Regions from separate parts of the Kitasatospora sp. NPDC022856 genome, predicted to be linked through region 3. Evidence: riboswitches for the same ligand, from Rfam matches in the RefSeq annotation. Region 3 holds a riboswitch; each other region holds the start of a gene.

Region 1 (7,102 bases), on a different contig from region 3:
CTGGCCGGCGGCGGCGCCACCCGCACGGTCGCCCGGGAGGCCGACGGCTCGGTGGCCGTGCAGTGGCACACCGGCCCGGCCCGGCACGAGGCCGGCTCGCCGAACGTGATCGGCGTCTACTCCATCGCCTCGGCCTGCCGGGCCCTGACCGAGGCGGGCTTCGACGCGCTGGAGGCCCGCGAGCGGCAGCTGATCGCCCGGCTGAAGGCCGGGCTGGCGGAGGTCCCGCAGGTGCGGGTGCTGAACCTGTTCGGCGCGGACTCGGCCCGGGTGGGCGTGCTCTCCTTCGTCGTCCAGGGCTGGAACAGCTCGCACTTCTCGGCCGCGCTCTCCGCCGAGTACGGCATCGGGGTGCGCGACGGCCTGTTCTGCGCGCACCCGCTGGTGCGCACCCTGCTCGGCGACGAGGACGTGGCGCCGTCCGAGTGCGGTGCGCCGGAGGCGTCGCTGCCGGGGGAGCGCAGCCTGAACGCGATCCGGGTCAGCTTCGGCGCGGGTACCCCGGACGAGCACATCGACCGGTTCCTGACCGCCGTCCGCGAGCTGGTCACGGACGGCGCGGCCTGGAACTACCGCAACGAGGGCGGCCGCTGCGTCGCGGACACCCGGCGCGAGGGCTGAACGGGGGAGGCTACTCGCCCAGGCCGAGCGCGAAGGCGGTCTCCAGGTCGTGCTGGGAGTAGGTCCGGAAGGCGATCTGGGTCTCGGTGTGGGCCACGCCCGGGACCTTGTTCAGCCGGCCGGGGATCACCTCGGCCAGGTCGTCGTGCCGGCGCACCCGCACCATCGCCACCAGGTCGTAGCCGCCGGTGACCGAGTAGACCTCGCTGACGCCCTCGATGGCCGCGATCGCCTCGGCGATCTCCGGGATGCGGTCGACGCTGGTCTTGATCAGGACGATGGCGGTGATCACTGTTCGGGCTCCTTTGTGAGGTGCCGCCAGGGTATCGGGCGTCAGCGGGGCCGTCGCGGGGGGCGGGTGGCCAGCGTGCAGGCGTACAGGAACCCCGCCGAGAAGCCGATCACGTGGACCAGGTAGGCGACGCCCGGCCCCGCCGAGTGCACCGACCACCACTGGAGCGCGAACCAGAGGCCGAGCACCAGCCAGGCCGGGAGCCGCAGGGGCAGGAAGAGCAGCAGCGGGACGAGCGTGGTCACCCGGGCCCGCGGGTGCAGCCTCAGGTAGGCGCCGAGCACGCCGGCGATCGCCCCCGAGGCGCCGATCAGGACCCGGGTGTAGTCCGCCGAGTGCGCCTCGGCCAGCGCGAAGCCGTAGGTGGCCAGCGAGCCTGCCGCCAGGTAGAAGAGCGCGAACCGGGCCCGGCCGAAGCGGGCCTCCACGGTGGGGCCGAAGACCTGGAGGAAGAGCAGGTTGCCCAGCAGGTGCAGCCAGCCGGCGTGGACGAAGAGCCCGCTGAGGACGGACATCGCCGGGTGCTTGCCGGGGGTCGGGGCGGCCGGGCAGCCCGGCACCGGGTCGGGGGCCTCGGCCACCTGTTCGGCGCTCAGCGGCCGTCCGGCCAGCAGTTCGGCCGGGACGGCGCCCCAGCGCTGCTCGTACCGCTGCTCCGCGCAGACCCGGTCCTGCCCGCGGCCGTACAGCGGGTTGAGCCCGGCCGCCGGGCCGAGCAGGAAGACCAGCACGTTCAGCGCGATCAGCGCGTAGCTGACGGCCGGGACGGGCGCGGCCGGGGGGCCGTCCCGCGCGCCGGTGTGGTCGAGGACCGGGATCGCCATGCGACCAAGCATCCCTCCGTCCGGCCCGGGCGACACCGCGCTGTACGGCAGGTGGACCACCCCCGCGATCGCCGTGACCGGTGGCCGGGGTGGTTGCCCCAGGCAATAGGCTTGGGGCGGGCAATCCCGCCTCCCGCCGCCGATGCCGGGGCTCCGGGGGGAGCGCCTGAGCCCACCCAGGGACCACCCGAGAGGACCCCCGATGACCGTCCCCGCCCTGACCGCAGAGACGCGTTGGCGCTGCACCCTGTGCGGCAACCTGACCCGCTTCGACGTCACCCGTACCGCCCGGGTGACCGAGTTCCTGCACTTCGACCTGGCCGGCGAGTCCAAGGTGGAGGAGACCGAGGTGCACAGCGAGACCATCGAGTCGGTGCGCTGCCGCTGGTGCAACGCGGTGGACCAGGTCGAACTGGTGGCCCGTCCGGGCGCCGAGGCCGCCGAGCAGGCTTGATGCCCGCCCCGCGCGGTGGACGGTGCGCGGCACGGCCGTCCGCCGCGCGGGACAATACAGACAGAGCGCACGGAGCGTGACGACCAGGGGTACGGCCGACGGCCGTACCCCGCTGGCGAGGATCGGAGCCGAGGACGTGGTGGACGCAGCGCAGGAGCCCGCCGGGCCGCAGGGGCGGCAGCCCGCTGTGGACGCGCAGGCGCCGGACGCGGTCGAGGCCGCCGCGCCCGGCACCGGCGCCCCCGCCGAGGAGGTCGACGGCGAGGAGGCCGGCGGCTCCGGCGGTGAGGAGCCGGCGGCAGCCCGCGCGGCCGAGAAGCTCGACCGGCCGCTGCCCGAGGGGGTGCGCCGGCGTGTGGTGGGCCTCGCCGCCGACGCGCTCGGGGGGCTGCCGGTCGCGGAGCTGCCGCAGACGCTGCGCCCGTACGCCAAGTTCACCCCGGCGCGCCGGGCCAAGTACGCCGCCACCGCGCTCGCCGCGGCACTGGAGTCCGAGCCGGCGTTCCGGGTGCGGATAGCGGAGCGGCTGCGGCTCGGGCAGCCGGACCTGGTCCGGGCGCTGGAGTCGGGCAGCGTGCCGGGCGCCGCCGATCCGATGGACGTGGCGGCCGCCGCCTACCTGGTCCGGTCGGCGGGCTGGAGCCGCCTGGTCGTCGAGGCCGGCGAGGAGGCCGAGCGGGCCGGCGCCGAGGGCGCGGCGGCCGAGGCGGCCCGGCTGGCCGAGAAGCTGCAGGCGGAGCTGGCCGAGGTGCGCGCCGCCGCCCGGGCGGACCTGGACCGGCAGCGGGCCGAGTCGGAGGACGTCCGCAAGGAGGTGGAGTCGCTGCGCAAGAAGGTGCGTTCGCTGGAGAGCGACACCCGGCGGGCCCAGGCCGAGACGCGCCGGGTCACCGGGGAGCTGGAGGCCCTGAAGGCGCAGACGGGCGTCGAGCGCGGCGCCGCCGAGAGCGAGGCGCGGCGGCTGCGGCACCGGATCTCCGAGCTGGAGAACGCCGCCGAGCAGGGCCGCCGTTCGGCCCGCGAGGGGCGCAGCGTCGAGGACATGCGGCTGCGGCTGCTGCTGGACACCGTGCTGCAGTCGGCGCAGGGGCTCCAGCGGGAGCTGGCCCTGCCGGTCTCCCAGATCCGCCCGGCCGACCTGGTCGAGGCGGTGGTGCCGGGTTCGGCCTCGCCGCACGACGTGGCGCGGCGCGGGCTGGCCGAGGACGACCCGGCGCTGCTGGACCAGCTGCTGGCGATCCCGCAGGTCCACCTGGTGGTGGACGGCTACAACGTGACCAAGACCGGCTACCCGGCGCTCCCGCTGGAGCAGCAGCGGATCCGGCTGCTGGGCGGGCTGGCGATGCTGGCCCAGCGCACGCAGGCGGAGGTGACCTGCGTGTTCGACGGCCAGGACCTCGACGTGCCGGTGATCCTGGCGCCGCCGCGCGGGGTCCGGGTGCGGTTCAGCCGGACCGGGGAGACCGCCGACGAACTGATCCGCCGCCTGGTGCGGGCCGAGCCGCAGGGCCGGCCGGTGGTGGTGGTCTCCACCGACCGGGAGGTCGCGGAGGGCGTGCGGAAGGCGGGCGCGCGCCCTGTAGCCTCGGTGCTGCTGCTGAACCGACTGGCCCGGCCCTGACCTCGGCCGGGGCCGGCCGGCAGGAGATGACCCTGGTCAGCGCCCGGTTTGCGGGGATGTGTGGATCCCGTGAAGTCATGGCGGGGGGCGGGAGTTCACGCCATCGGGGGAGTGGCGCAAAGCGTGGATCTTCACTAGGGTCTGGCGTCAAACCTATTTTCCGGATTCTCACTCGTTCGGGTGAGTCCGTTGGAAGAAGGAGCCGGTCACTTGGCCACCCACCGCCGTCCCAAGCAGTCGAGCCGTGCACGGGTCACCGTGCTGACCGCTGCCGCTGCGACCGCGGTCGCCCTCTCGGCCCAGGTCAGCGCCCACGCCGCGCCCAGCCCGTCCCCCAAGAAGGAGGACGTGAAGGCGCAGGTCGACCAGCTGCAGGAGGAGGCCGAGCAGGCCACCGAGAAGTTCAACGGTGCCAAGGAGCGGGCGGACCAGCTGCGCAAGCAGGCGGACCAGCTCCAGGACCAGGTGGCTCGCGGCCAGGACCAGATGACCCAGCTTCAGGGCGGGCTGGCCGAGGTGGCGGCCGAGCAGTACCGGACCGGCGGCATCGACCCGTCCGTCCAGCTGATGCTCGCCTCCGACCCGTCCGGCTACCTGGACAAGGCCGCCAGCGTCCAGCAGGCCAGCTCCAGCCAGACCGAGGCGCTCAAGGGCCTGCAGGACCAGCAGCGCCGGCTGGACCAGCAGAAGGCCGAGGCGGCCGCCGTCCTCGCCTCGCTGGACAGCACGACCAAGGACCTGAACCAGTCCAAGGCCGAGGTCAACAAGAAGCTCAAGGAAGCCCAGGACCTGCTGAACTCGCTCAGCGCCGCCGACCGGGCCGCGCTGAAGGCCGCCCAGCAGCAGGCCGACCGGGCCTCGCGCGGCAGCGAGCGCACCGACCTGAGCAGCCTCCCGCAGGGCAGCGGCTTCGCCGGGCAGGCCGTCGCCAACGCGATGAGCAAGCAGGGTTCGCCGTACGTCTGGAGCGCGGTCGGCCCGAACTCCTTCGACTGCTCCGGTCTGATGGTCTGGTCGTACGCGAAGGCCGGCGTCTCGCTGCCGCGCACCTCGCAGGCGCAGGCCAACTACGGCTCGAAGGTGGCCTCGCTGGCCGACGCCCAGCCGGGCGATCTCATCATCTACCGCCCGGACCGCAGCCACGTCGGGATGTACATCGGCAACGGGATGGTGGTCCACGCGCCGCACACCGGTGACGTGGTGAAGGTGATGAAGGCCGACGCGATGCCGATCAACGCGATCCGCCGGGTCTGACGGACCGACATGCCCACGGGCCGGGATCCGGCCCTGTGATCCGCGCCACCCCCGGAACCGGGGGTGGCGTCGGTGTCTGCGGCCGCATCATGACAAATGATCAGCTCCATGTGGGCGTGTGATCACACCCGGTCATATTCACAAATGAACTTGGATATTCTTCCGGCATTTTTCTGACAAGGATTTGAACGGATCACGGTTCTGTTACTAGGGTCATGCCTCGAACCACCGCACAGTCGATCACCCAGCAGGGGTGGCGGCGGAGGTTTACCGCCGAGTTCGTGAAGCAGCGGGGCAGAGCATCTGCCCGTCGGGGAGTCCAGTAGTCGGGGGCGCTGTGGAACGGAGCCGGGGAACCATGTTCCTCCGGGGTGAATCGGCGCCAGGTCGACCGTCGTGCGGTCGGTGAGGCGTCGTAGGGCACGCTTCCGGCCCGAACCCGTCAGCTCACCCGGTAGGCGGACGTAGGAAGAAGGAGTCCGCCTTCGTGGCGTCCCATCGTCGTCCCAAGCCCGCCGGCCGCGCCCGGGTCTCGATTCTGACCGGTGTCGCCGCCGCGGCGGTCGCGCTCTCCGCGCAGTCCGGCGCCCACGCCGACCCGACGCCGACCAAGGATCAGGTCAAGGAGCAGATCGACCAGCTCAACGAGCAGGCCGAGCAGGCCACCGAGAAGCTCAACGGCGCCCAGGCCAAGCAGCAGGAGCTGCAGAAGCAGGTCGGTGAGCTGCAGGACAAGGTGGCCCGTCAGCAGGCCGCGGTGACCGAGGCCCAGGGCGGTCTCGCCGAGATCGCCGGCGAGCAGTACCGCAACGGCGGCATATCGCCGACCGTGCAGCTGATGCTCTCGTCCAGCCCGGACAGCTTCCTCAGCCAGGCCGGCGCCATCAACCAGGCCGGCAGCACGCAGTCCGGTGCGCTGAAGGACCTCCAGGAGCAGCAGCGCAGGCTCGACCAGGACCGCAACGAGGCCCAGGGCAAGCTCGGCGAGCTCGAAGCCACCACCCAGCAGCTGAAGGCCTCCAAGGAGGAGGTCCAGGGCAAGCTGGCCAAGGCCCAGGACCTGTACAACTCGCTGTCCGAGCAGGAGCGCCAGGCGATGCGCGCGGCCGAGGAGAAGGCCGCCGCCGAGGCGAAGGCCAAGGCGGACGCCGCCAAGGCCGAGGCCAAGGCCAAGGCGGACGCCGACCGCGCCTCCCGCGACAACACCCGCGACCAGCTGCCCGCCCCGTCGTCGCCGGCCGCCAAGCCCGCCGCCGCGGCCGCCGCGCCGTCCGCGCCCGCCGCCAACGGCTCGCGCGCCGCCGCCGCGATCGCCGCCGCGGAGAGCAAGCTGGGTGCCCCGTACGTCTACGGCGCGGCCGGTCCGAGCTCCTTCGACTGCTCCGGCCTGACCAGCTGGGCCTACGCCCAGGCGGACGTGTCGCTGCCGCGCACCTCGCAGTCCCAGGCCACCGCCGGTACCAACGTGGGCACCAACATCGCCAACGCCCAGCCCGGCGACCTGATCATCTACCGTGCGGACCGCAGCCACGTCGCGCTCTACGTCGGCGGCGGCCAGGTCATCCACGCGCCGAAGCCCGGCGCGAACGTCCGGTACGAGACCGCCAGCATGCTGCCGATCTCGGCCATCGTGCGCGTCTGATCCGACGTCTGCTCCCACAGGCCCGGTCTCCCCTCGCGGGAGGCCGGGCCTGCGGCTTTCGTGCCGGACCGTGCTGATGTCCGATTGCGGGTCAAATATTCGGGTTGGGAGGGGTTTGGACTCGCTCGCCCGGACTCGCTAACGTCTGCCACCGGACTCCCGCTCGACGGCCGCCCGCACCGGTGCGGCGGCGGGGCCGGGTCGCAGGATCGGAGTTACCGTCGTATGGCCGTGCACCGCCGTTCCCCCCTGCCGGGCGCGTTCGCCCGTGCGCTGGTGCTGACCGCCGCGGCCACCACCGCGCTGGGGGTGGCCACGGGGGGTGCCGCCCAGGCCGCCCCGGGCACGCCGGACGGGCCGTCGAACCGCAAGGACGTCAAGGCGCAGGTGGAAC
Region 2 (7,102 bases), on a different contig from region 3:
CGGGACGACCTCCTCGGCCTTGTCCAGCTCGGCCCGGACGTGCGCCCGCGCCTCGGCGACCTGCTCCGCCGAGGGCAGCTCGGCGCCGCCGAAGTGCCGCTCGGTCAGCCGGACACAGCCGATGTCGACCGAGCGGGCGGCCCGGACGTCCTCGGCGCCGAGCACGAACTCGGTGGAGCCGCCGCCGAGGTCGAAGACCAGGTACGGCGCCGGGAACTGGCCGCCGGTGAGCTCCTTGGTGGCGCCGACGAAGGAGAGGTGCGCCTCCTCCTCGCCGCTCACCACCTCGGGCCCGACGCCCAGGATGTCGCGCACGCCCTTGGCGTACTCGTCACTGTTCTCGGCGTCCCGCGAGGCGCTGGTGGCCACGAAGCGGATCCGCTCCGGGGCCACCCCGAAGCCGGCGATCACCTCGGCGTACTCGCGGCAGGCCGCGAAGGTGCGGGCCAGCGCGTCCGGGTGCAGCCGGCCGGTCCGGTCCACTCCCTGGCCCAGCCGGTTGATCACCATCCGGCGGTCGAGGTCGGTGATCGCCCCGGTCTCCGGATCGAGGTCGGCGACCAGCAGGCGGATCGAGTTGGTACCGCAGTCGATCGCGGCGACCCGGGTGACACTCATGCGTCGGGCTCCTCGGCATTCTCCTGCGCGGCCCGCTTGGCGGCGCGTTCGGCGGCCTTCTGCTGCTTGGCGGCGATCACGGCCTCGTGGTCCTGCTGCTTGGCACGGTTCCTCGCGACCCGCTCGCCGGCGGCCTCGACCTCGTCGGGGGAGACGCAGGGGCCCTTGGCCCACCAGTCCTCCAGCATGCCGATCGCCTCGTCGCCGAGCGGGTTGACGCCCTCGCCGGCCGCCAGCGAGTGGCCGACCAGCACGTGCAGGCACTTCACCCGGTCCGGCATGCCGCCGGCGCTGGGGAAGCCCTCCAGCACCTCGATGGCGTCGCGGCGCGCGATGTAGTCCTCGTGCGCCTTCTGGTAGGCGGCGGCCAGCTCCGGGTCCTCGGCGAGCCGGGCGGTCTGCTCCTTCATCACGCCGTCCGCCTCCAGCGTGCCGATCAGCGAGGCGGCCTTGGGGCAGGTCAGGTAGTAGAGCGTCGGGAACGGCGTGCCGTCCGCGAGCCGGGGGGCCGTCTCCACGACGTCCGGGTTGCCGCAGGGGCAGCGGTGCGCCACCGAGCGCAGGCCGCGCGGGACCCGGCCGAGCTGTGCGGCGATGGCCGCGACGTCGGTGTCGGAGACGGAGGGGTGGTTCTCAGTGGTCATGGGGGGAGCTGGCTCCAGCAGGGGCAGGGGCGGGTGAAGAGGGCGGGGCGAGAGCGGCGGTGTCGGCGGCGTCCACCGAGTCCCAGACGCTCGCGTACCAGGGCTTGGCGGCCTTGGCCGCGCCGTCGGAGGGGGCGGGCGGGACGGCGGAGGACTGGGTGGCGCCCCGGCCCGCCGGATCCACCGCGATGTACGGGGTCTCCCCCGGCATCGCGTAGTGCAGCCGGCTGCGGGCCTGCGCCTTGACGTACTCCGGGTCCTGCCAGCGGGTCCTCTCCCGGCGCAGCTGCTCGACCTGTTGCCGGGCGTGCTCGGCCTTCGCCCGCTGGGCGGAGATCTCGGAACGCTGGGAGATGAACTGCCTGGTCGGGTAGGCCAGGATCGCGACCAGGGAGCAGAGCACCAGGACGAGGACGGTCGCCCGGCTCGTGAAGCGAGGCCGGGCGGCAAAGCCCGGGATCCTCCAGCCTGCCATCTCCCGTGTCCCCTCCTGATCGCGACGGTGCCCCGCCGTCCACCCTACGGGGTGAACGGCGGGGCACCGGTCAGGCTTGCGCTACTGGGCGCGATCGGCCCTCGTGACGGGCCCGGGCCGACGACTGCTCGGCCGCGCGGTCACTACTCGGCGGAGCGGAAGCGCGGGAACGCGCCGCGGCCGGCGTACTCGGCCGCGTCGTCGAGGATCTCCTCGATGCGCAGCAGCTGGTTGTACTTGGCGACGCGCTCGGAGCGGGCCGGGGCGCCGGTCTTGATCTGGCCGCAGTTGGTGGCGACGGCGAGGTCGGCGATGGTGACGTCCTCGGTCTCACCGGAGCGGTGCGACATCATGCAGCGGTAGCCGTTGCGCTGGGCCAGCTCGACGGCGTCCAGGGTCTCGGTCAGCGAGCCGATCTGGTTCACCTTGACCAGCAGCGCGTTGGCGGTGCCGGTCTCGATGCCCTTGGCCAGGCGGGCCGGGTTGGTGACGAACAGGTCGTCGCCGACCAGCTGGACCTTGTCGCCCAGCTTGACGGTCATGGCCTTCCAGCCGTCCCAGTCCGACTCGTCCAGCGGGTCCTCGATGGAGACCAGCGGGTACGCGGCGACGAGCTCGGCGTAGTACTCGATGAGCTCGGCGGCGGAGAGCGCCTTGCCCTCGAACTGGTAGGCACCGTCCTGGTAGAACTCGGAGGCGGCGACGTCCAGGGCGAGCGCGATGTCCCGGCCGGGCACGTAACCGGCCTTCTGGATGGCCTCGGTGATGAGGTCCAGGGCCTCGCGGTTGCTGTCCAGGTTCGGCGCGAAGCCGCCCTCGTCGCCGAGGCCGGTGGACAGGCCGCGCTCCTTCAGCACGCCCTTGAGGGTGTGGTAGACCTCGACGCCCCAGCGGACGGCCTCGGAGAAGGACTCCGCGCCGATCGGAGCGATCATGAACTCCTGGATGTCGACGTTGGAGTCCGCGTGCGAGCCACCGTTGAGGATGTTCATCATCGGGACGGGCAGGACGTGGGCGTTCGGGCCGCCCAGGTAGCGGAACAGCGGCAGGTCGCTGGCCTCGGAGGCGGCGTGCGCCACGGCGAGCGAGACGCCCAGGATCGCGTTGGCGCCGAGCGAGGACTTGTCCGGCGTGGCGTCCAGGTCGAGCATGGCCTGGTCGATCAGGCGCTGCTCGGTGGCGTCGTAGCCGACCAGCTCGGGGCCGATCTGCTCGATGACGGCCAGGACGGCCTTCTCCACGCCCTTGCCGAAGTAGCGGTTCTTGTCACCGTCGCGAAGCTCCAGCGCCTCGAAGGCACCGGTGGAGGCACCCGACGGGACAGCGGCACGGCCGGTGCTGCCGTCGTCGAGGCCGACCTCGACCTCGACCGTGGGGTTGCCACGCGAGTCGAGAATCTCACGGGCTACGACGACATCGATGGACGGCACGAGGCATCTCCTAGCGGAAGCAGGTTCGGCTGACGATGGGTGCTGTCGGCCGGATGGTTGCGGAGTCGTTACGACCAGAGCCTAACCGCACGGGCTCCCGGGACCACGTCGACCTCGGTCCCGTCTCAGCGTGTGGCCGGGCTACCCACCGGTAGTTCACCTGGTTGTCCCACGAAATGCGGCCGGATGCGGACGAAGGGGGCCGAACCGGCCCCCTTCGTGGCGTCACCGCACGGGGAGTCACCACACGGGCGGTCAGCCGAGATCGAGCTGCTGGCCCGGGAGGATCATGTTGGGGTCGGTGCCGACGGTGCCGCGGTTGCCGTCGTACAGCGTCTGCCAGCCGCCCTCGACGCCCTGGGCGGCGGCGATCGTCGACAGGGTGTCACCGGACTGGACGGTGTAGCCGTGCCCGGTGCGCTGCTGGGCGGCGACCGCGGCCGGGGCGCCGTGGGCGGCGGGGCGGCTGTCCTGGCCCGCGTACCCGCTCGTCTGCTGGGCGGCCTGCTGACCGGCGTACTGCTGGTAGACGCTCTGGTGGCTGGTCCAGTACCAGGCGCCGTCGCTCTGGTACCAGAAGACCTTCGCGTCGGCGTCCCAGCCCGGCTGGCCGGCGAAGCCCGGAGCCCGGTCGTCCTGCTGGGCGGGCTGCTGGGCGGCGGGCTTCGGAGCCTGCTGCTGGGCCGGCTTCTGGGCGGGCTTCTGCGCCGGCTTCTGCGCGGGCTTCGACTGGGCCGGCTTGGCGGCGGCCGTCGGCTCGGCGTCCGAGGAGGTGTCGACCGAGGCCGCGGCCCCGCCCTTGGCCAGGCCCGCCTTCTGGGAGCAGACCGGCCAGGCGCCCGGCCCCTGCGAGGCGAGGACCTTCTCGGCGACCGAGATCTGCTGCGCCCGGCTGGCCTGGTGGGCCTGCGGCGCGTACGAGGTGCCGCCGAACGCCTTCCAGGTGCTGGAGGTGAACTGGAGGCCGCCGTAGAAGCCGTTGCCGGTGTTGATGCCCCAGTTGCCGCCGCTCTCGCACTGGGCGACCGCGTCCCAGGTCGAGGCCGGGGCGGCCGAGGCGCCGGTGGCGGTGAGGAGCGGCAGGGCGAGTCCGACGCCGGCCACGCCGGCAACGGCGATGGCCTTCTCGGTCTGGGTGCGACGACGGTGACGGCCGGTTCCGACGAAGAGCATGGGGAAGTCCCTCTCCGCACGCCTGCGAGGTGAGCTGTCGGGTTCGGACCGGGAGGTGGCCCGGCCGCACGACGCGGACGCCTTCTGCCCGCGCGGGCGGCTTCACCCCAAGCCGTGGGGGACGGCAACAAACCTGGTTCCCCCGCCCCTGCCCAAGGGTTCTGGTCGGTTTCCCGTAACGCGGCGGGCAGGATTCGGCGTTCCGCGCACGAGGTCCGCAGCTGCGAACTCCAGGGAGGGTAGACAGATCCTCACATCAATAACAAGCTCATATCGCAGGTATCACACATAAATTACGGCGCGTGGCCGATCGCCTACCAACGACAGGGCTATGTCCGGTTTGATGCTGATTCATACCCGCTGATAGGGCGTGTCGGCGACACCCCGTCAGCGTGTCGCGGTCTCGGCGCGACGAGATCGAGACACCGCCGGGGGTCGCCGGACGGATTTGCTCAGAGCCCGTCCACCGGTGCCGCGGAGGGCTTCTCGGGGGTGAATTCCACCGGGAGATCGCGCAGTCCACGCATGATCAGGCCACCGCGCCAGCGGAGCTCCTCCGGGCTAGCGGCGAGTCGCAGATCGGGCAACCGGGTGAGCAGGGTGGTGAGCGCCGCGCGCCCCTCCAACCGGGCCAGCGGCGCACCGATGCAGTAGTGGATGCCGTGCCCGAAGCCGAGGTGCGGGTTGTCCGTCCGGGCCAGGTCGAGGGTGTTCTCGTCGGCGAACCGCGCCGGGTCCCGGTCCGCCGCCGCGAGCACCACCAGCACCGGATCGCCGACCGGGATGTCCACGCCGCCGATGGTCAGCGGGCTGGTCGCGAACCGCCAGGTGGCGAGCTCCACTGGACCGTCGTAGCGCAGGAGTTCCTCGATACCGGTCTCCAGCAGCGCGGTCTCGCCGCGGGCGATCGAGTCCTGGAGCAGCGCCCGCTGCCCGGGGTTGCGCAGCAAAGCGTAGGTGCCGTTGCCGATCAGGTTCACGGTCGTCTCGAACCCGGCGAAGAGGAGGATGAAGGCCATCGCCGCGGCCTCGTTCTCGGTCAGGTGCTCACCGTGGTCGCTGGCCCGGATCAGCCCCGAGATGAGGTCGTCGCCGGGATCGGCCCGCTTGCGGTGGATCAGCTCCGCCAGGTAGGCGCGCATCCGCTTGACGGCGCGTCCCACCCCGCCGCGCTGCCCGCTGCCATGGCGGATCATCATGCCCGCCCAGTCCCGGAAGTCGTCCTGGTCCTCGGCCGGCACGCCGAGCAGGTCGCAGATCGCGTAGATCGGCAGTGGGAAGGCGAACTCGTGGATCAGGTCCGCCGAGCCGCGCTCCGCGAAGCCGTCGATCAGCCGGTCGGTGAGCTGCTGCACCCGGGGCTCGAACTCCGCCACCCGGCGCGGCGTGAACGCCTTCGAGACCAGCCGGCGCAGCCGGGTGTGGTCCGGCGGGTCGATGTTCAGCAGGTGGGTCATCAGATTGGCCTGGCGCTCGCCGGGGATGCCGACCCGGCCGCTGCGGTGGGCGTGCCCGCTGTGGTGGGCCGGGTCCTTCGAGAGCCGGCTGTCGGCGAGCGCCTGCCGGGCGTCGGCGTACCTGGTCACCAGCCAGGCCTCCACCCCGCTCGGCAGGGTGGTGCGGTGCACCGGTTCGTGCTCCCGCAGCCACGCGTACGCCGGGTACGGGTCGGCGGCGAACTCCCAGGTGAAGAGCGGCGGGCGGGCTGAATCGGGCTGAACTGGCATGTGTCGACCGTATCCGGTGGGGAACCCCGGCGCGGCAGGCGTGAGCCTGGTCACCTGAGGGGTAATCCCTGTTGCGGAGGGTCAGGACCTGCCTACGATCCTCCGCAAGCAAAATGCGTGGGCGCCGGTGCGGAGCCGCCCACAGGGAGGAGCGCACCATGCGGGTCACCGGGGCAGTCGTGGTCATCGCCGTACTCGCCGGCGGGTCGGGAGCCGGCCTCGCCCGCCGGTTCACCGCCGCGGGCGCCTCCGGCGTCCTCATCGCCGACCAGCAGGTCGGCATCGCCGAGGACCTCGCCACCGAACTCGACCGGCCGGGCTGCCCGGTCGTCGGCGTCTGCGGCGACATCCGCCGCCCGAGCGACATCGCCGCCCTGGTCGACACCACCGAGAAGCACCTCGGCCCGATCGACCTGTTCTGCGTCGCAGGGCCGGGCGGCGAGCGCGTCGTCTCCCTCGCCGAGCTGCCGGACCACCTCGACCTGGAGCGGCTGGCCGAACTGCTCGCCCTGGTCGGCGAGGCGATCGCCGAGGTCGTCGACGAGGTGGTCCCGGTGCAGCGCCGGGCGGTGGAGGACGTGGCGGCGGTCTGACGGGGGGCGGCGGTCGCGGTGCGGGCGGCGTGCCCGGGCGGCGGTCGCGGTGCGGGCGTGCCCGGGCGCGGGTCTCGGCCCGGGCGTGCTCCGGGGGGCCGCTCGGGGCTACTCGGGCTTGAGCCCCTCGGCGGCGCGCACGGCGTCCCGGTAGCCGCGCGCGGCCGCCCGGAGCGCGGCGTCCACGTCCACCCCCGCGTCGAACGCCCGCTGCGCCACCGCGAGCAGCAGCCGGCCCGCCGACTCCGCCGTGAGCTCCGCGGGCAGCTCGTAGGCCGCGTCCGGCACACCGGTGAAGCCCGCCCGGCGCACCCGGGACACCAGCTTCGCCGCGTACGCCAGCGCGGGAAGACCGGCCGGCACGCCGTCCAGCACCGACTCGCGCTCCGACTTCTCGGCGGCCTTCAGCGCCTCCCAGTTCGCCTCCACCTCGGCGGCGCCC
Region 3 (7,102 bases):
GGCGCCGCCCGGGCAGTCGAGGACCGGCCCGGGGAGGGCCGCGAGCCCGGCCCGGGTCAGGTCGAACAGCGCGCAGTACTCGTCCAGCGGGCGGGAGGTGACCGGGACGTCGGCGGCGAGGTCGGTCGGGGCGGCCATGCGGTCATCGGACCACGGGCCGGCCCCGCCCGCACCCCGGAACGTCCGGGGCGGGGCGGGGCCGGTGGGGCCGGGCGGTGGGGCGGCGGGTGGGCCGGTCAGCGGCCGAGCAGAGCCCGGGCGGCGAGCCGGTTGACGTTGGTCAGTCCGCGCACCAGCTGCGGGGTCAGGAAGACGAACACGAAGCCCAGCAGCGAGAGCCCGGCGATCTGCAGCGGCCCCTCGACGTAGTAGACGTGCTCGACGCCGTTGCCGTCGTAGTAGTCGAACACCCGGAAGCCCCGCCAGCCGACGTACTTCGGGTAGACCCAGTGGTAGAGCGGGTAGAGCGCCAGCGTCCAGCCGACCAGCAGGAACGTCAGCGACATCACGAAGCTGAAGAGCGCCCACGGGAGCATCACCACCTGGTAGAGCACGGCCTTCCAGCCCGCCGCGTCCACCAGCCGCGCGGTGATCGCGCCCCAGCTGCCCGGCCGGCGCACCCGGACCGGCTTCGGGCCGGGCACGTCCAGCGCCAGCATGCCGCGGACCCGGGCCCGCTCCAGCCGGCCGAAGCCCCGGGCCCCGGCGGTCAGAGCGGCCAGCACCGGCATGCCGAGCACGGTGACGAGAGTGCCGACACCGAAGGTGAACAGCGTGATGGCGAAGGCGAACCCGGCGAGGGCCACCGGCACCGCGGTGAGGGTGAAGCCGAGCTCCCGGTAGTAGTAGGACGAGAACGGCGCCCGCCAGGCGTACGGCGGCTCCTCGGTGCGCCGTACCGCGTCGTCGCGGTCGTCCTCGCTGCGCTGCGTGCTGAGGCTGCTGCTCATGGCCCTCGGGTCCTTCTCGGTGGCGTGCCGGGCTGACGTCACAACCCTGTCAAAGGCCGGGCCGGGCGGACATCCGGCTCCCCCGTGAAGCGGGCCGGGGGTTAACCCCCCACCCGGGGCCACTCGTGGGCGAGCAGCGAGTACTGGAAGGAGTCGCGCCAGCAGCCGCGCAGGTGCACGTCGTGCCGGATCCGGCCCTCCAGACGGAAGCCGGCCCGGATGAGCACCCGGACCGAGGCCGTGTTCTCCACGTCCACCCGGGCGACCAGCCGGTGCAGCCCGAGCGGGCCGAAGGCGAAGTCGCAGAGCAGCCCGGTGATCTCGCCCGCGTAGCCGTTGCCCCAGGTGTCCGGGCGCAGCGCGTAGCCGAGGTCGGCGCTGCGGTGGCCGCCGAGCGTGAGGGCGGCGTTGCCGATCGGGACGGCGCGGGACGGGGCGTCCGCGTCGGCGCGGCGGGTGACGGCCAGCCGGTAGACCGTCCGCTCGTCCTGCTGCGCCTCCTCCAGGTACTGCTCGATCTGGTCGGCGCAGTCCTCGCGGTCACGCGGCTCGAACGGGAGGTAGCGGGTGGCCTCCCGGTCGCCGAACACCGCGTACAGGGCGTCGACGTCGGCGGCGCTGTGGTGGAACTCGCGGATGGCCAGGCGGGGGCCGGTGAGTCGGACGGGGACCATGCCTGCCGACCCTACCCGGGCTTTCCGGTTACCTTACGTGACATGGAAGAAGAAGACCTGCGGCTCGCCCCGCGCACCAAAGCCGCCGAACTGCTCGCCTGGGCGCAGGCGCACGGCCACCCTCCGGTGGCCGAGGCGCCGGTGCGGGCGGTGCTGGCGCTGCTGGAGCTGGGTGAGGGCAGGATGCGTGACGGCTGGCCGGAGCTGACCTCGGACGCCGTGGAACAACTGCTGTACGAGCGGCTCTACCTGTACGTCCAGCCCGAGCCGGAGCAGGACCCGCTGGCGTACGGCGCCGCGGTGCGGCTGCTGATCGACCACCAGCGGGCGGCGAAGCGGCTGAACGCCAAGCGGCAGGAGCGGCTGCACGCGGAGGCCGAGTGGCAGGGCGAGGTGGCCGCCGGGCTGCTGCGCCGCGCCGACCTGGTGACCTGGCCCCGGCTGTACACGCTGCTGCTGCGCGCGGACGGGGTGGACCCGGCCGACGGGGCGGCGGTCCGGGCCTGGTTGGAGGCGTTCCGGGAGCTGGCGCCGGAGGACCGGGCGGCCGCCTACGAGCGGCTGGAGGCGGCGGGCGCGCTGGACCCGGTGGACGACGGGGGCTGGGACGGCGCCCGGCCGCTCAGCGTCGGGATGGCCACCGACGGTGCCCGGCGGCTGCTGGAGCAGGGGCTGATGCGGCGCAGCTACCGCAACCTGGAGGAGCTCACCGCGCAGGGCCGGCCGATGCCCGACGAGCTGGCCGGGGACTTCGGGGCGTTCGAGGAGGCCGCCGTCGAGGCCGCGCTGGACCTCTTCGGCGAGTGGACGGTGCCGGGGCTGCCGCGGCTGCTGGTGGAGGAGTTCCCGGAGCTGGCCCCGGAGCCGGGCCAGGAGGAGATCGACGCGTACCTGGCGCAGCTGCCCGGGGCATCCGGCGAGGCGGAGGAGGCCGGGGAGTACGGGGACGACGAGCCCGGGGACGAGTACGGCTACGCGCCCGGGGACGAGTACGGCTACGCGCCCGGGGACGGGCACGTGCACGGGTCCGCCGACCGGCCGGACGGGGCCGACGCGGCCGCCGGGGCCTGAGACGCGACGGTGCCCCGGCCGTCGTCACGACGGCCGGGGCACCGCGGCGGGCTGTCAGAAGGTGACGCCGGTCAGGGGGTCACGCCGCGCTGCTCGAACCAGCTCTCCGGGTCGACCGGGGCACCGCCGCCGGGGCGGACCTCCAGGTGCAGGTGCGGGCCGGTGACGTTGCCGGTGGCCCCCACCTTGCCGAGCTGCTGGCCGGGGACGACCTTGCCGGAGCCCTTGATGATCGAGGAGAGGTGGCAGTACCAGATCTCGGTGCCGTCGGGCAGCGTCTCGACGATCCGGTAGCCGTACGACCCGGCCCAGCCGGCCGAGGTGATGGTGCCCTGGCCGACCGCGTAGACCGGGGTGCCGGTGTCGGCGGCGAAGTCCAGGCCGGTGTGCAGGTGGGCCCAGTAGGAGGCGCTCTGGCCGTAGTGGGCCGAGAGGTGGTAGTCGCGCACCGGCAGCTCGATGGCGGCGAGCTTGGCCTTCTCGGCCTCCTCCGCGGCCCGCTTGGCCTCCTGCTGCTGGGCCGCGCGCTTGACCTCGGCCTCCTTGGCGGCCTGCAGGCGGGCGCCCTCCTCGGCGGCGGTGCGCTGGCTGTCGGCCTGCTGCTGGATCCGGGCGGCGAGCGCGAGGCCCGGGTCCGCGGCGAGCGCGACCGGGGTCTCGTCCGGGACCTCGACGGCGGGGGCGGCGGCCGGGGTGGCGGAGGCGAAGCCGGTCGCACCGAGGGTGGCGGCCACGGCGGTGACGCCGAGCAGCGGGGCGGTGCCGCGGGTCTGACGGGGCATCCGGTGCCGGTTGCTGTCGGGGGCCTGCGGCCCGGTCTCGACGCCGGACCCGCCGAACTCGCCCGGGTGGGCGGGCGGCCAGGGGTGGTCGAGCAGCTGGGTGCCGGCGGGGGAGCCGGGCAGGTGTGCCGGAGAGTGCGACGACGCCACGGAGGCGCGCTCCTTTCCTTCCTTCGCGCCTACCGGGTTAGCTGACGGGTTCGGAGCAGGAAGGTCTCCTACGGCTGGGCCTGGGCCCGGCCGATTCACCCCAAGGAACATGGTTCCCCGGCTCCCTGGCCTGCCCGGAGGCCGGCCGGCGGGATTAGGCGACGGCGCACGGTGCCGTCTGGGTACGGCGTTACGAACCGCGCTGCGTTATCAAACGTTAATCCTAGGAGCCTCTGATTCCAAGCCGTCCGTTCGGGACAGCCGGATACTACCCGGACGGTACGTGACCTGATGGGCGATTTGGGCGGATCGATGGCAACTGACACTACCGAACGTGAGGGGACGTCAACGAACGGTCCCCCACTTGAGTACTCCTACTCATGTGCGGCGCTCCCGGCGCGGCCATCCTGGCGCCATGAACGCACCGATGCAGTCACGCACCACGGCCGCGTACCACCTCCAGGCCGTCCTCTCCTTCGCCCTCTCCGGCGGCGCCCTCGCCGTCGGCATCGCCTATCTGCCGGTCGGCGGCTGGACCCGCGCCTTCCTCACGGTCGGCCTGCTCTACACCGTCACCTCCGCCTTCACCCTGGCCAAGGTGATCCGGGACCGGCAGGAGACCAACGAGATCGTCACCCGGGTGGACCAGGCGCGGCTGGAGAAGCTGCTCGCCGAGCACGACCCGTTCAAGGTGGAGGGGGTCTGAGCCGCGGTACCGGGGCCGCCCCGGGGGTCCGGCCGGTCGAGGGCTTGAAAGCTAAGGCTATTAGCCTTAGCTTTATGGCTATCGGCGCAATGCCGACAGCCCCGCGGACCGAGGAGGCCCCCATGCCCGGCACCTTCACCCCCAGCACCCAGTACCTCGACCTCCCCGGCGGCCGGCTGGCCTTCGACGACACCGAGCAGGGCGACGGCGCCCCCCTCGTCCTGCTCCCCGGGATGCTCGACAGCCGTGCCGCGTACCGGCACCTGCGCCCGCTGCTGGTGGCCGCGGGCCACCGGGTGATCACCCTGGACCTGCGCGGCTTCGGCGAGTCCTCGATCGCCTGGGACGACTACACGCCGGCCGCGATCGCCACCGACGTCCTCGCCCTGCTGGACCACCTCGGCATCGACCGCGCCACGCTGGTCGGCAACTCCTACGCCGGTGCGACGGTGGTCAAGGTGGCCGGGGACGCGCCGGAGCGGGTGGCCGGGATCGTCCTGGTGGACGCCTTCGTCGAGAACCCGCCGCCGAACGCGCTGCAGCGCGCGATGTTCGGCGTGATGGGCGTCCTGCTGGTGCACTCGCCCGCGTTCTGGGGCCTCTACCACCGCAAGATGGCGTACCCCGGTCCCAAGCCGGCCGACTTCGACGCCTACGTGGACGGACTGGTCGCCGCGATGCGCACGCCGGGCCGCAAGCAGGCCACCCGGGGCTACGTGCGCGGGGACTCCGCGCCGAACGGCTGGACCGCCGCCGTGAGCTGCCCGGCGCTGGTCGTGATGGGCACCAAGGACCCCGACTTCCCCGACCCCGAGCTGGTCGCCGACCGGCAGGCCGCCGCACTGAACGGCCGCAAGGTGATGATCGAGGGCTCCGGGCACTACCCGATGGCCGACCGGCCGCAGGCCACCGCCGACGCCCTGCTGCCCTTCCTCGCCGAGCTGGCCTGAGCCCGCCCTTCCGCGCCGCGCCGGCCCGAGCCCGCCCGCTTCCTCGCCCACGGAGACCGCACCATGCCCCGAGTCGGACTGACCCCCGAGCAGGTCGTCGACCACGCCCTCGCCCTCATCGACGAACAGGGCCCCGAGGCCCTCACCCTGGCCGCCGTCGCCGGACGGGCCCGGGTGGCCACCCCCTCGCTGTACAAGCACGTCAGCGGCGGACTCGCCGAGCTGCGCCGGCTGATCGCCGTCCGGGTCACCGAGGAACTCGCCGACCGGCTCGCCGAGGCCGCCCTCGGCCGCGGCGGGGACGACGCCGTCGCCGCCGTCCTGCGGGCCTACCACGGCTACGCCACCGAGTACCCGCACCGGTACACCGCGCTGCCGCAGGCCCCGCAGCCGGACGACGACCTGACCAGGGCGGGCGGGCGGCTGGTCGGGGTGATCCTCGCGGTGCTCCGCGGCTACGGGCTGGAGGGCTCCGAGGCCGTCCACGCCGCCCGGACCGTCCGCTCGGTCGCCCACGGCTTCGCCTCGCTGTCGATCGGCGGCGGGTTCCAGCTCGCCGAGGACCTCTCCGACACCCAGGACCGCCTGATCACCCTCCTCACCGGCGGCCTCCGGAACTGGCCCGGGGCCTGAGCCCCGCCCCCACCGCGCGGCCGGGCTCCGTGAGTTCCCCCGGCCGGGCGCCGCACCCGGCGCACCCCGCGCGGCGGGCCGGCCGGACCACGGCGGACCACCCGGTCGGAGCGGCCGGGCAGGGCACGACCGGCGTCCGCTCCCCGGCACCGGTGCGCCGTCCGGGTCACCCTTCACCGGCATCGGAAATGAGGTATGAAGAATTGGGTGCCCGACAAGGCGACGGAAAGGCCGGGAAATCCCATGGACCTGACCTCACCGTGGCTTCCCCCCTCCGAGGACGAGAGCCGGGCCCCGCGCAGCAGCCCCACCGCGCGCAGCGCGATGCGCTGTGTCCGGTTACTGCTCGGCTGCACCACCGCCGCCGAACTCCTCGGGACCGTGCTCGCCGAGGGCCCGGGCTGGATCACCGGTGAGGGCTCCGCGCTCTACCTGCTGGACAGCGCCGGAATGCTCCGGCTCACCGCCTCGCACGGCCTGCCCGACTGGGTCCACGAGCGCTACGGCGTCATCGATCCGGCGAGCGAGCTGCCCGCCGCGACGGCCCTGCGACTGCGCCGCCCGTACCTGCTCAGTCCGGAGCGCACCAGCGTCGACTATCCCAACCGCAATGCCGGTATGGGCACCGGAATGGTCGCCCTGATCGCCCTGCCGATGATCGTCGACGAACGGCCGATCGGCGTGCTCGCCCTCGCCCTCGCCCACCGGGGCACCGTCCCCCGCCGCGATCTGGACGTGCTGGAGACGCTCGGCGACGCCTGCGCCCACCGGCTCGCCCATCTGCTCGACAGCGCGCGGGCGGGGGCCCGCCCGGCCGGGACGGCCCACCCGGGGCCCGGCGGCGAGGCCGGTACGGACGGGCGGTCCGCCGCACTGGCCCACCCGATGCTCTCGCTCGCCGTCCGGTCCGCCGGGCACGGCGCCTTCGAGCGCGATCTGGTGACCGGCGAGACCTTCTGGGACGCCACCGCCTACCGGGTGGTCGACCGCCCCGTGCCGCCCGACGGCCCGCCCACCGCACCCGACCTGGACGGGCTGGTCCACCCCGAGGACCTCCCGGACGTCCAGGCCGCCCTCGCCGAGGCACTCGCCACCGGCGGCCCGTACCGGATCGAGTACCGGGTGCCGCGCCGCGACGGCGGTGTGATCCGGATCGAGGAGACCGGTGAGGTGATGCTGGACGTGC
Region 4 (7,102 bases), on a different contig from region 3:
TCAAGCTCGCCATGCGGCACCCGGAGGTCTTCCCGACCGCCGTCTCGCTCTCCGGCTACTACCAGGCCGCCGACGACCCGACGACCGGGGACCTCTTCAAGGGCAGCCAGCAGCGTCGCAACGAGGCCGACCTGATGTGGCGGCTGAAGAACCTGCCGCAGCCCGAGGTGTCCGTCCTGCTGGCCGGGACCAGGGAGGGCGACGGCGACTACCGCCGGGACACCGAGGCCTTCGTGGCCGCCGCGCACGCGCCCATGAAGGTCTCCTACAGCATGATGAGGACCGGCGGCCACAACTTCGAGACCTGGAGCAGGCTGCTGCCGTCCTCGCTGGAGTGGCTCTCCCAGCACCTCAGGGTGCCGGACCGCGCGGTCTGACCTCTGACCCCTGACCCGGACGGGCGCGGGGCGCCGCGGCACGGCCGGTACAGCAGCGCTCAGGCCACGGCTCAGGCCACCGGCTCCAGCGTCCCGGTGTGCAGCTCGCCGACCCGGCCGCCCTCGCCCTCGTACGTCCAGAACGCGCGCACCGTCAGCCTGCCGAGGTCCATCACGTGGCTGACGGTGATGCCGCTCTGCTCGGTCCAGCTGACGAAGTACAGCTCCGGCCCGATCTCGGCGATGTGCAGCGCGACGTCCTCCCACTGGCCCGCCGACTCGCCGAGGCCCTCCCAGCGCAGCCGCTTGCCGTCGGGCGAGTAGGCGTTGCGGAAGGCCGCGCCGTTGTCGACCTGGAAGAGGTAGGTACGGCCGGCGAAGGCGGGCAGGGGCGCGGTCATGGCGGAGCGGGTCCTCGTCTCTCGTCTGTGCGGTACGGCTGGACTCCCAACCTATCCGACCGGCCGACCTTCGCGGCGGACATGCGGGCACCCGGCCACGGAGCGGACACCGGGGCGGCGCCGCCCCCGCCCGGCCGGACCTCCGCCACCCGCTCGCCGACCCGCCGCCGACCCCGTCGGCCGCCCCGCGCCCGCCCCACGCCCCGCCCCGTCTCCAACTGATCAACTTCCCCGGTGACTTGATCCACTCCGGACGGCTCGCACTGTGAGCTGCGCGACAACACCCCCCGTCGGCTTGTCGACATTCGAGCGGCCTGCCTAGCCTGCACGAGTCCGTCTTCGCGGACCCCGCCGTCGGGACGCCGAGTCCTGTCCACCCGCCGGTCGGCAGTCGAGCACCGCAGCGGACGGGAGCGGGGGACCCAGGTCAGTGCCAGGCCCACGCGCTCGCGCGTGCGGACCGAGGCTAGGGGTGAAGCCGCTCCCACAGGCGGCCGGGCAACCTCAGCCCGAACCCGACAGCTCACCTCGCAGGCGTCTACAGAGGACACCGCCATGCAGAAGCCTGCCCGGCGCGCGACCCCGCGCCACGCCCGCCCCTCCCACCGAGGCCGCAAGGCCGCCTTCGCCGCCACCGGAGCGCTCGCCATCAGCGGCGCCGGCCTGCTCGGCGTCCCGGCGCTCACCGGCGCCCAGGCGGCCACCGCGCCGACCGTCACCCAGGACAGGCTCGCCCCGGCCACCATGGTCGCGGGCAAGGCCACCACGGCCGCGCTGACCGTCCACTCCTCGTCCTGCTTCACGGCCAAGACCGTCGGCGTCGGCGTCCGCGACGCGGCCGGGCGCAACCTCGACTTCCCCGGCAACGTCTCCAACGCGCAGATCTGCCCCGGCGGCCTGTCGATCACCACCGGTGCCCGCACCCTGCCCGCCGGGACGTACACCCAGTTCGGCTTCTGGCAGGACCTCGGCGGTACCTGGCACAACCTGCCCTCGCGCCAGCTCGCGGTCTCCGACGCGACCGTCGCCCCCGCCCCGAGCCCGACCGCCACCCCCAAGCCCACCCCGACGCCGTCGCCCACCGCGACCGCCACGCCGTCGCCCACCGCCCCGGCCCCCACCGCGCCGGCGACCGGCGCGCCGGTCGCCGGGAAGTCGCTGACCTGGTCGGACGAGTTCAACGGCCCGATCGCCTACGGCTCGCGCTGGACGGGCGACAAGAGCAGCGCCTACCGCTACGGCAACCACAACCCGGACGACAACAAGCTGGACTGGCTGAACAGGAACAACGTCTCGGTGGCCGGCGGCGTCGCCACGTTCACCGCCAAGCCGGGCGCCAACACGCTGGAGAACGGCAAGAAGTCCTGGGACACCGGGCTGCTCACCACCGAGTACTCCAGCGAGGGCTTCCAGGTGAAGACCGGCGACTACGCCGAGACCCGGGTCAAGCTCCCGGCCGGCACGGGGGCCTGGCCGGCCCTGTGGACCTGGAAGAACGGCAACGGGGAGATCGACTCCTTCGAGTACCACCCCGACAACCCGAACCTGCTGGAGCTGACCAACCACGTCAACCCGGGCCACCTGTACTACACCGACGCCAAGGCGATCGCGAAGGACGGCTGGGTCACCATCGGCACCCACTACGGCGCCACCTCGGTCGACTGGTACGTCAACGGTACGAAGGTGTTCTCGGACGGCAAGGGCGTCGGCGCCAACTGGTCCGCGTACCTGATCCTCAACCTGTCCCTGAGTGCAGGGCAGTACCACGCCGCGCCGCAGGGCACGGCCCCGATCACCTTCGCCGCGGACTACGTCCGGGTCTACCGCTAGGCCGATCGGCGCCCGGTCCGGACCGGAACGCACCCGGACCGGAACGCACCCGGACCGGAACGCACTCGGCGCGGTACGGCTCAGGACAGCCGTACCGCGCTGAGCCGTCGGGGCCCGGCTCGGTACGGCCCTGGCCGGTCCGGTCAGTAGCTGGCGGGGGGCTCGACGATGTTCATCGTGAACGGCAGCTTGTTGTTCTCCGAGTTCGGGTCGTCCGCACTGCTGATGGCGACGTAGCCGCCGTGCAGCTCGCCGTAGGGGACGTCGGCGCCGACCTTCAGCGGGATCAGTGCCGTGGCGCTCTCGAGGCTCGGCAGGCCCGGGGGGAACTGGCAGCGCACCCGGTGGCCGTTCTGGAACGCGGTGCAGTTCTCCGGGGAGAACGGCTCCCTTGGCGTGACACCCTCCGGCAGGGTGACGACCACGGTGAACGGCGAGGCCGTCCTGTCCGGCCCGCGGTTGGCGATGAAGGCGTGCAACGTGACCATGCCCTCCGGCGCGACGGCGTCCGGGTCGAGCCGGATCACCTCCAGGTCGGAGTTCGACGGGGCCGGCACCGCGAGTGGCGCGACCTCCGCCGCCGGGGCGTCCCCGACCGCGGGATCGGCGCCCGGGCAGGCGGCCCCCGCCGACCCGGCGGCCAGCGCGGTCACCGCGCACCCCACCGTCAGCGCCCTGCCGAGGAATCTCAGTGCGGACCTTCTGCGCGACATCGTCGCTCACCCTGCCCTCTGCGTTCCGGCGGTCCGCACCGTTGCGGGCCGCGTCGGCACCAGCGTGACCGACCGGCTCGCCGTCCTCGTCGCACCCCGCCCTCGGGCCGCCCGAACGGAGGAACGGCACGCCGGAGGCCACCCGGCCTTCCCTGCGCGGCAGGAGCGGTGATCGTCCGTCAGGGGGCGAGGACCTGCCCCAGCCGGGCCGCGATCTGGTGCATCACGGGGACGAGCGAGGCCGCGCCGGCCTGCTCCTCCAGCGCCCGGATCCGGGCCTCCGGGCCGGAGACGGAGAGCGCCGTCGGCGTCGGCGCGCCGGGTACCGCGAGCGCGATGCAGCGGACCCCGATCTCCTGCTCCTGGTCGTCCACCACGTAGCCGCGCTCACGCGCCTGCGCCAACTGGACCAGCAGCTCCTGCGGGTCGGTCACGGTGTAGGAGGTGTGCGCCGGCAGCGGGTTCGGGCCGAGCACGGCCCGCGCCTCCTCCTCGGGCAGCTGGGCCAGCAGCGCCTTGCCGACGCCCGTGCAGTGCGGCTGCACCCGGCGGCCGACCTCGGTGAACATCCGCATCGAGCGCCGCGACTGCACCTGGCCGACGTACACCACCTCGCCGCCCTCCAGCACGGCCAGGTTCGCCGTCTCGCCGGTGGCCTCCATCAGTTCGGCCAGGTAGGGGCGGGCCCAGCTGCCGAGCAGTCGCCCGGCCGTCTCACCGAGCCGGATCAGCCGGGGGCCCAGGGTGTAGCGGCGCGCGGTGTCCTGGCGGACATAGCCCTGCTGCACGAGGGTACGAACCAGGCGGTGGATGGTGGGCATCGGCAGCCCGGAGGAGGTGGAGAGCTCACTGAGCGTCGCCACGCCGCCGGAGTCGGCCAGCGCCTCCAGCAGCAGGAAGGCGCGCTCGACGGACTGCACGCCGCCGCTCGCGCGGTCCGGACCCGTCGTCGATGCTGTGTCGGGGGTCGCAACCACCGGCGTTCCCTTCGCTGTCGGGGGAGGAGTAGAGTCCCAGCGATCACCTCAACAAACCGTTGAAATTCTGTATCGCGGAAACTAGTCTCCACCTTACAGAATCGAACCCTCCGACAGGTGGGGTTTCCCCTCGGTTCAGATCAAGGACGTTCCCACCGGAACTGCCTTCGCCATGCTCAACCGTCTTAGGAGTGTCCTGCTCATGGCTACAGATCAGGGACCCGCCGGCGCCTCCCCCGCCGCTCCGGTCGTCACTGTCGCCGGTCCGCGAGTCCACCGGGCCGAGGAGGTGCTCACTCCGGAGGCGGTCGCCTTCGTCGTCGGCCTCCACCGCGCGTTCGAGGACCGCCGGCAGGAGCTCCTGGTGCGCCGCAGGACCCGCCGTGCCGAGATCGCCGAGGCCGGCACCCTGGACTTCCTCCCCGAGACGGCCGCCGTGCGGGCGGGCGACTGGACGGTGGCCGAGGCCCCCCGCGCCCTCCAGGACCGCCGGGTCGAGATCACCGGCCCCACCGACCGCAAGATGGTCATCAACGCCCTCAACTCCGGCGCCCGGGTCTGGCTGGCGGACTTCGAGGACGCCACCTCGCCGACCTGGGAGAACGTGGTCGGCGGCCAGATCAACCTGATCGACGCCTTCGAGGGCCGGATCGACTTCACCTCCTCGGCCGGCAAGGCCTACACCCTCAGGCCGGCCGCCGAGCTGGCCACCGTCGTGGTCCGCCCGCGCGGCTGGCACCTGGACGAGAACCACCTGCTGGTCGACGGCCGGCCGGTCGCCGGGGCCTTCCTCGACTTCGGCCTCTACTTCTTCCACAACGCGGCGCGGCTGCTCGCGCGCGGCGCGGAGGACCCGAACTCCGGCCCCTACTTCTACCTCCCGAAGACGGAGAGCCACCTGGAGGCCCGGCTCTGGAACGACGTCTTCACCCACGCCCAGGCGGCGCTCGGCATCCCGCACGGCACCGTCCGGGCCACCGTGCTGATCGAGACCATCACCGCGGCGTTCGAGATGGAGGAGATCCTCTACGAGCTGCGGGACCACGCCGCCGGGCTCAACGCCGGCCGCTGGGACTACCTGTTCTCGATCGTCAAGAACTTCCGCGACGCCGGCGAGCACTACATCCTGCCGGACCGCAACGCCGTCACCATGGCCTCCCCGTTCATGGCCGCCTACACCCGGCTGCTGGTGCAGACCTGCCACCGGCGCGGCGCGCACGCGATCGGCGGGATGGCCGCCTTCATCCCCAGCCGCCGCGACCCCGAGGTCAACGCGGCCGCCCTGGAGAAGGTCAGGGCCGACAAGGACCGCGAGGCCGGCAACGGCTTCGACGGCTCCTGGGTCGCCCACCCGGACCTCGTCCCGGTCGCCCGTGCCTGCTTCGACGCCGTCCTCGGCGAGCGCCCGAACCAGAAGGACGACCCGGGCCCGGCCGAGCCCGTCACGGCCGCCCAGCTGCTCGACATCGCCGGCGCCGGCGGCCACTGCACCCACGCCGGCCTGCACAACGCGGTCCAGGTCGGGGTCCGCTACATCGAGGCGTGGCTGCGCGGCCTCGGTGCCGTCGCCATCTTCAACATGATGGAGGACGCCGCCACCGCCGAGATCTCCCGCTCGCAGATCTGGCAGTGGATCCACAACGGCGTGGTGCTCTCCGACACGGGCGAGAAGGCCACCGCCGACCTGGTGCGCCGTCTGGTGGCCGAGGAGCTCGCCGCGCTCCGGGCCGAGCTGGGCGACGAGGCCTACGCCGGTGGGCGCTGGCGCGAGGCCGCCAAGCTCTTCGAACAGGTCGCCCTGGCCGAGGAGTTCGCGGACTTCCTGACCCTGCCCGCGCTGCCCCTGCTGGACTGAGTCCAATCTATCCGTGCGTGCGCCCGCTGCCGCCTGCCGGCTTGTAGCAGTCGCCGCGCCCCATTGCTCCGTTCCGTACGGCGACGAATCCAGCTGTCCTCATCGTCGCCGTGCGGAACGGCCGTTTCCGGAGGCATCGATCCCCGTGGCACGCATCTTCTTCAACGGCCAGGCCATGGTCGGCGGCCCCTTCCACCCCTCGGTGGCCGACGCGCTGGTCGGCCCGGTCCGCACCGCGCCGGGCTACCGCTTCTTCTCCATCGGGGACGTCTGCCCCGGACTGCTCGCCGACCCGTCCGTCGACACCGCCATCGAGGGCGAGCTGTACGACATCACCCTCGAACACCTGCGGGACGTGATCCTCCCCGGCGAGCCCCGTGAGCTCGAACTCGGCGTCATCACGCTGGCCGACGGCTCGCCCTGCCTCTCCATGCTGCTCGCCCGCGGCGAGGCCGACCGCGGCGTCCACCGCGAGATCACCCGCTACGGCGGATGGCGCCGCTACCTCGCCACCCTGGGCCGCACGGCCTGACACCCCACCACGCTCGGAGGGCCTGCGCCGACCGGCGCAGGCCCTCCGTCGTGTCCGGACCCCGATCGGGCCGACGCGGAGGGGCCGCCTCCGCCCGGGCACGCCACAGCCCCGGACCCTCGCCGTGGGTCCGGGGCTGTGGTCCGTGCGCCGTCCTGAGCGGTGGCGCACGGAGTCCGGGTGACGCACCGTCCCTGGGCGGCCCGGAGTTCAGGGGGTTACACGGGGCGGGCGGCGAGCTCCTTGGCGGCGCGGGCGCAGGCCTGCGCGATCCGGTCCTCGTTCACCGTGGTCAGCTGCCCCTTCTCCACGACGGCGTTGCCGTTGACGAAGAGGGCGGCCAGCGGCGGCAGGGCGCCGAGGGTCAGCGCGGCGACCGGGTCGGCGATCGAGGAGTGCATGATGCCGTCGATCTTC

What was found. A riboswitch is a leader RNA that binds a small molecule or an ion and turns the genes downstream of it on or off. The one in region 3 is predicted to bind cyclic di-AMP.
Region 1: it holds a riboswitch for cyclic di-AMP, as region 3 does, so the genes downstream of both, ACZ34W_RS00960 (C40 family peptidase) here and ACZ34W_RS26225 (M23 family metallopeptidase) in region 3, are expected to answer to the same signal.
Region 2: it holds a riboswitch for cyclic di-AMP, as region 3 does, so the genes downstream of both, ACZ34W_RS31820 (transglycosylase family protein) here and ACZ34W_RS26225 (M23 family metallopeptidase) in region 3, are expected to answer to the same signal.
Region 4: it holds a riboswitch for cyclic di-AMP, as region 3 does, so the genes downstream of both, ACZ34W_RS15715 (glycoside hydrolase family 16 protein) here and ACZ34W_RS26225 (M23 family metallopeptidase) in region 3, are expected to answer to the same signal.

What each region holds. Positions count from the first base shown of each region.
Region 1 is NZ_JBVHHE010000001.1:214,398-221,499, reverse strand. It holds gene ACZ34W_RS00990 (aminotransferase class V-fold PLP-dependent enzyme) at 1-621, shown strand, start outside; gene ACZ34W_RS00985 (Lrp/AsnC ligand binding domain-containing protein) at 632-913, opposite strand; gene ACZ34W_RS00980 (rhomboid family intramembrane serine protease) at 955-1,737, opposite strand; gene ACZ34W_RS00975 (hypothetical protein) at 1,940-2,191, shown strand; gene ACZ34W_RS00970 (NYN domain-containing protein) at 2,268-3,812, shown strand; gene ACZ34W_RS00965 (C40 family peptidase) at 4,023-5,066, shown strand; cyclic di-AMP (ydaO/yuaA leader) riboswitch at 5,390-5,543, shown strand; gene ACZ34W_RS00960 (C40 family peptidase) at 5,554-6,708, shown strand; gene ACZ34W_RS00955 (C40 family peptidase) at 6,934-7,102, shown strand, end outside.
Region 2 is NZ_JBVHHE010000037.1:42,825-49,926, reverse strand. It holds gene ACZ34W_RS31840 (Ppx/GppA phosphatase family protein) at 1-618, opposite strand, end outside; gene ACZ34W_RS31835 (DUF501 domain-containing protein) at 615-1,280, opposite strand; gene ACZ34W_RS31830 (FtsB family cell division protein) at 1,252-1,737, opposite strand; gene eno (phosphopyruvate hydratase) at 1,881-3,167, opposite strand; gene ACZ34W_RS31820 (transglycosylase family protein) at 3,423-4,340, opposite strand; cyclic di-AMP (ydaO/yuaA leader) riboswitch at 4,346-4,518, opposite strand; gene ACZ34W_RS31815 (cytochrome P450 family protein) at 4,793-6,067, opposite strand; gene ACZ34W_RS31810 (SDR family NAD(P)-dependent oxidoreductase) at 6,226-6,660, shown strand; gene ACZ34W_RS31805 (nucleoside triphosphate pyrophosphohydrolase) at 6,769-7,102, opposite strand, start outside.
Region 3 is NZ_JBVHHE010000022.1:95,261-102,362, reverse strand. It holds gene ACZ34W_RS26245 (class I SAM-dependent methyltransferase) at 1-138, opposite strand, end outside; gene ACZ34W_RS26240 (sensor domain-containing protein) at 237-950, opposite strand; gene ACZ34W_RS26235 (GNAT family N-acetyltransferase) at 1,052-1,624, opposite strand; gene ACZ34W_RS26230 (hypothetical protein) at 1,667-2,695, shown strand; gene ACZ34W_RS26225 (M23 family metallopeptidase) at 2,767-3,627, opposite strand; cyclic di-AMP (ydaO/yuaA leader) riboswitch at 3,640-3,798, opposite strand; gene ACZ34W_RS26220 (YiaA/YiaB family inner membrane protein) at 4,043-4,333, shown strand; gene ACZ34W_RS26215 (alpha/beta fold hydrolase) at 4,456-5,283, shown strand; gene ACZ34W_RS26210 (TetR/AcrR family transcriptional regulator) at 5,347-5,916, shown strand; gene ACZ34W_RS26205 (SpoIIE family protein phosphatase) at 6,160-7,102, shown strand, end outside.
Region 4 is NZ_JBVHHE010000011.1:35,029-42,130, forward strand. It holds gene ACZ34W_RS15705 (alpha/beta hydrolase) at 1-377, shown strand, start outside; gene ACZ34W_RS15710 (MoaF-related domain-containing protein) at 449-778, opposite strand; cyclic di-AMP (ydaO/yuaA leader) riboswitch at 1,205-1,329, shown strand; gene ACZ34W_RS15715 (glycoside hydrolase family 16 protein) at 1,334-2,608, shown strand; gene ACZ34W_RS15720 (hypothetical protein) at 2,752-3,321, opposite strand; gene ACZ34W_RS15725 (IclR family transcriptional regulator) at 3,501-4,298, opposite strand; gene aceB (malate synthase A) at 4,501-6,153, shown strand; gene ACZ34W_RS15735 (allophanate hydrolase-related protein) at 6,299-6,685, shown strand; gene ACZ34W_RS15740 (8-oxoguanine deaminase) at 6,904-7,102, opposite strand, start outside.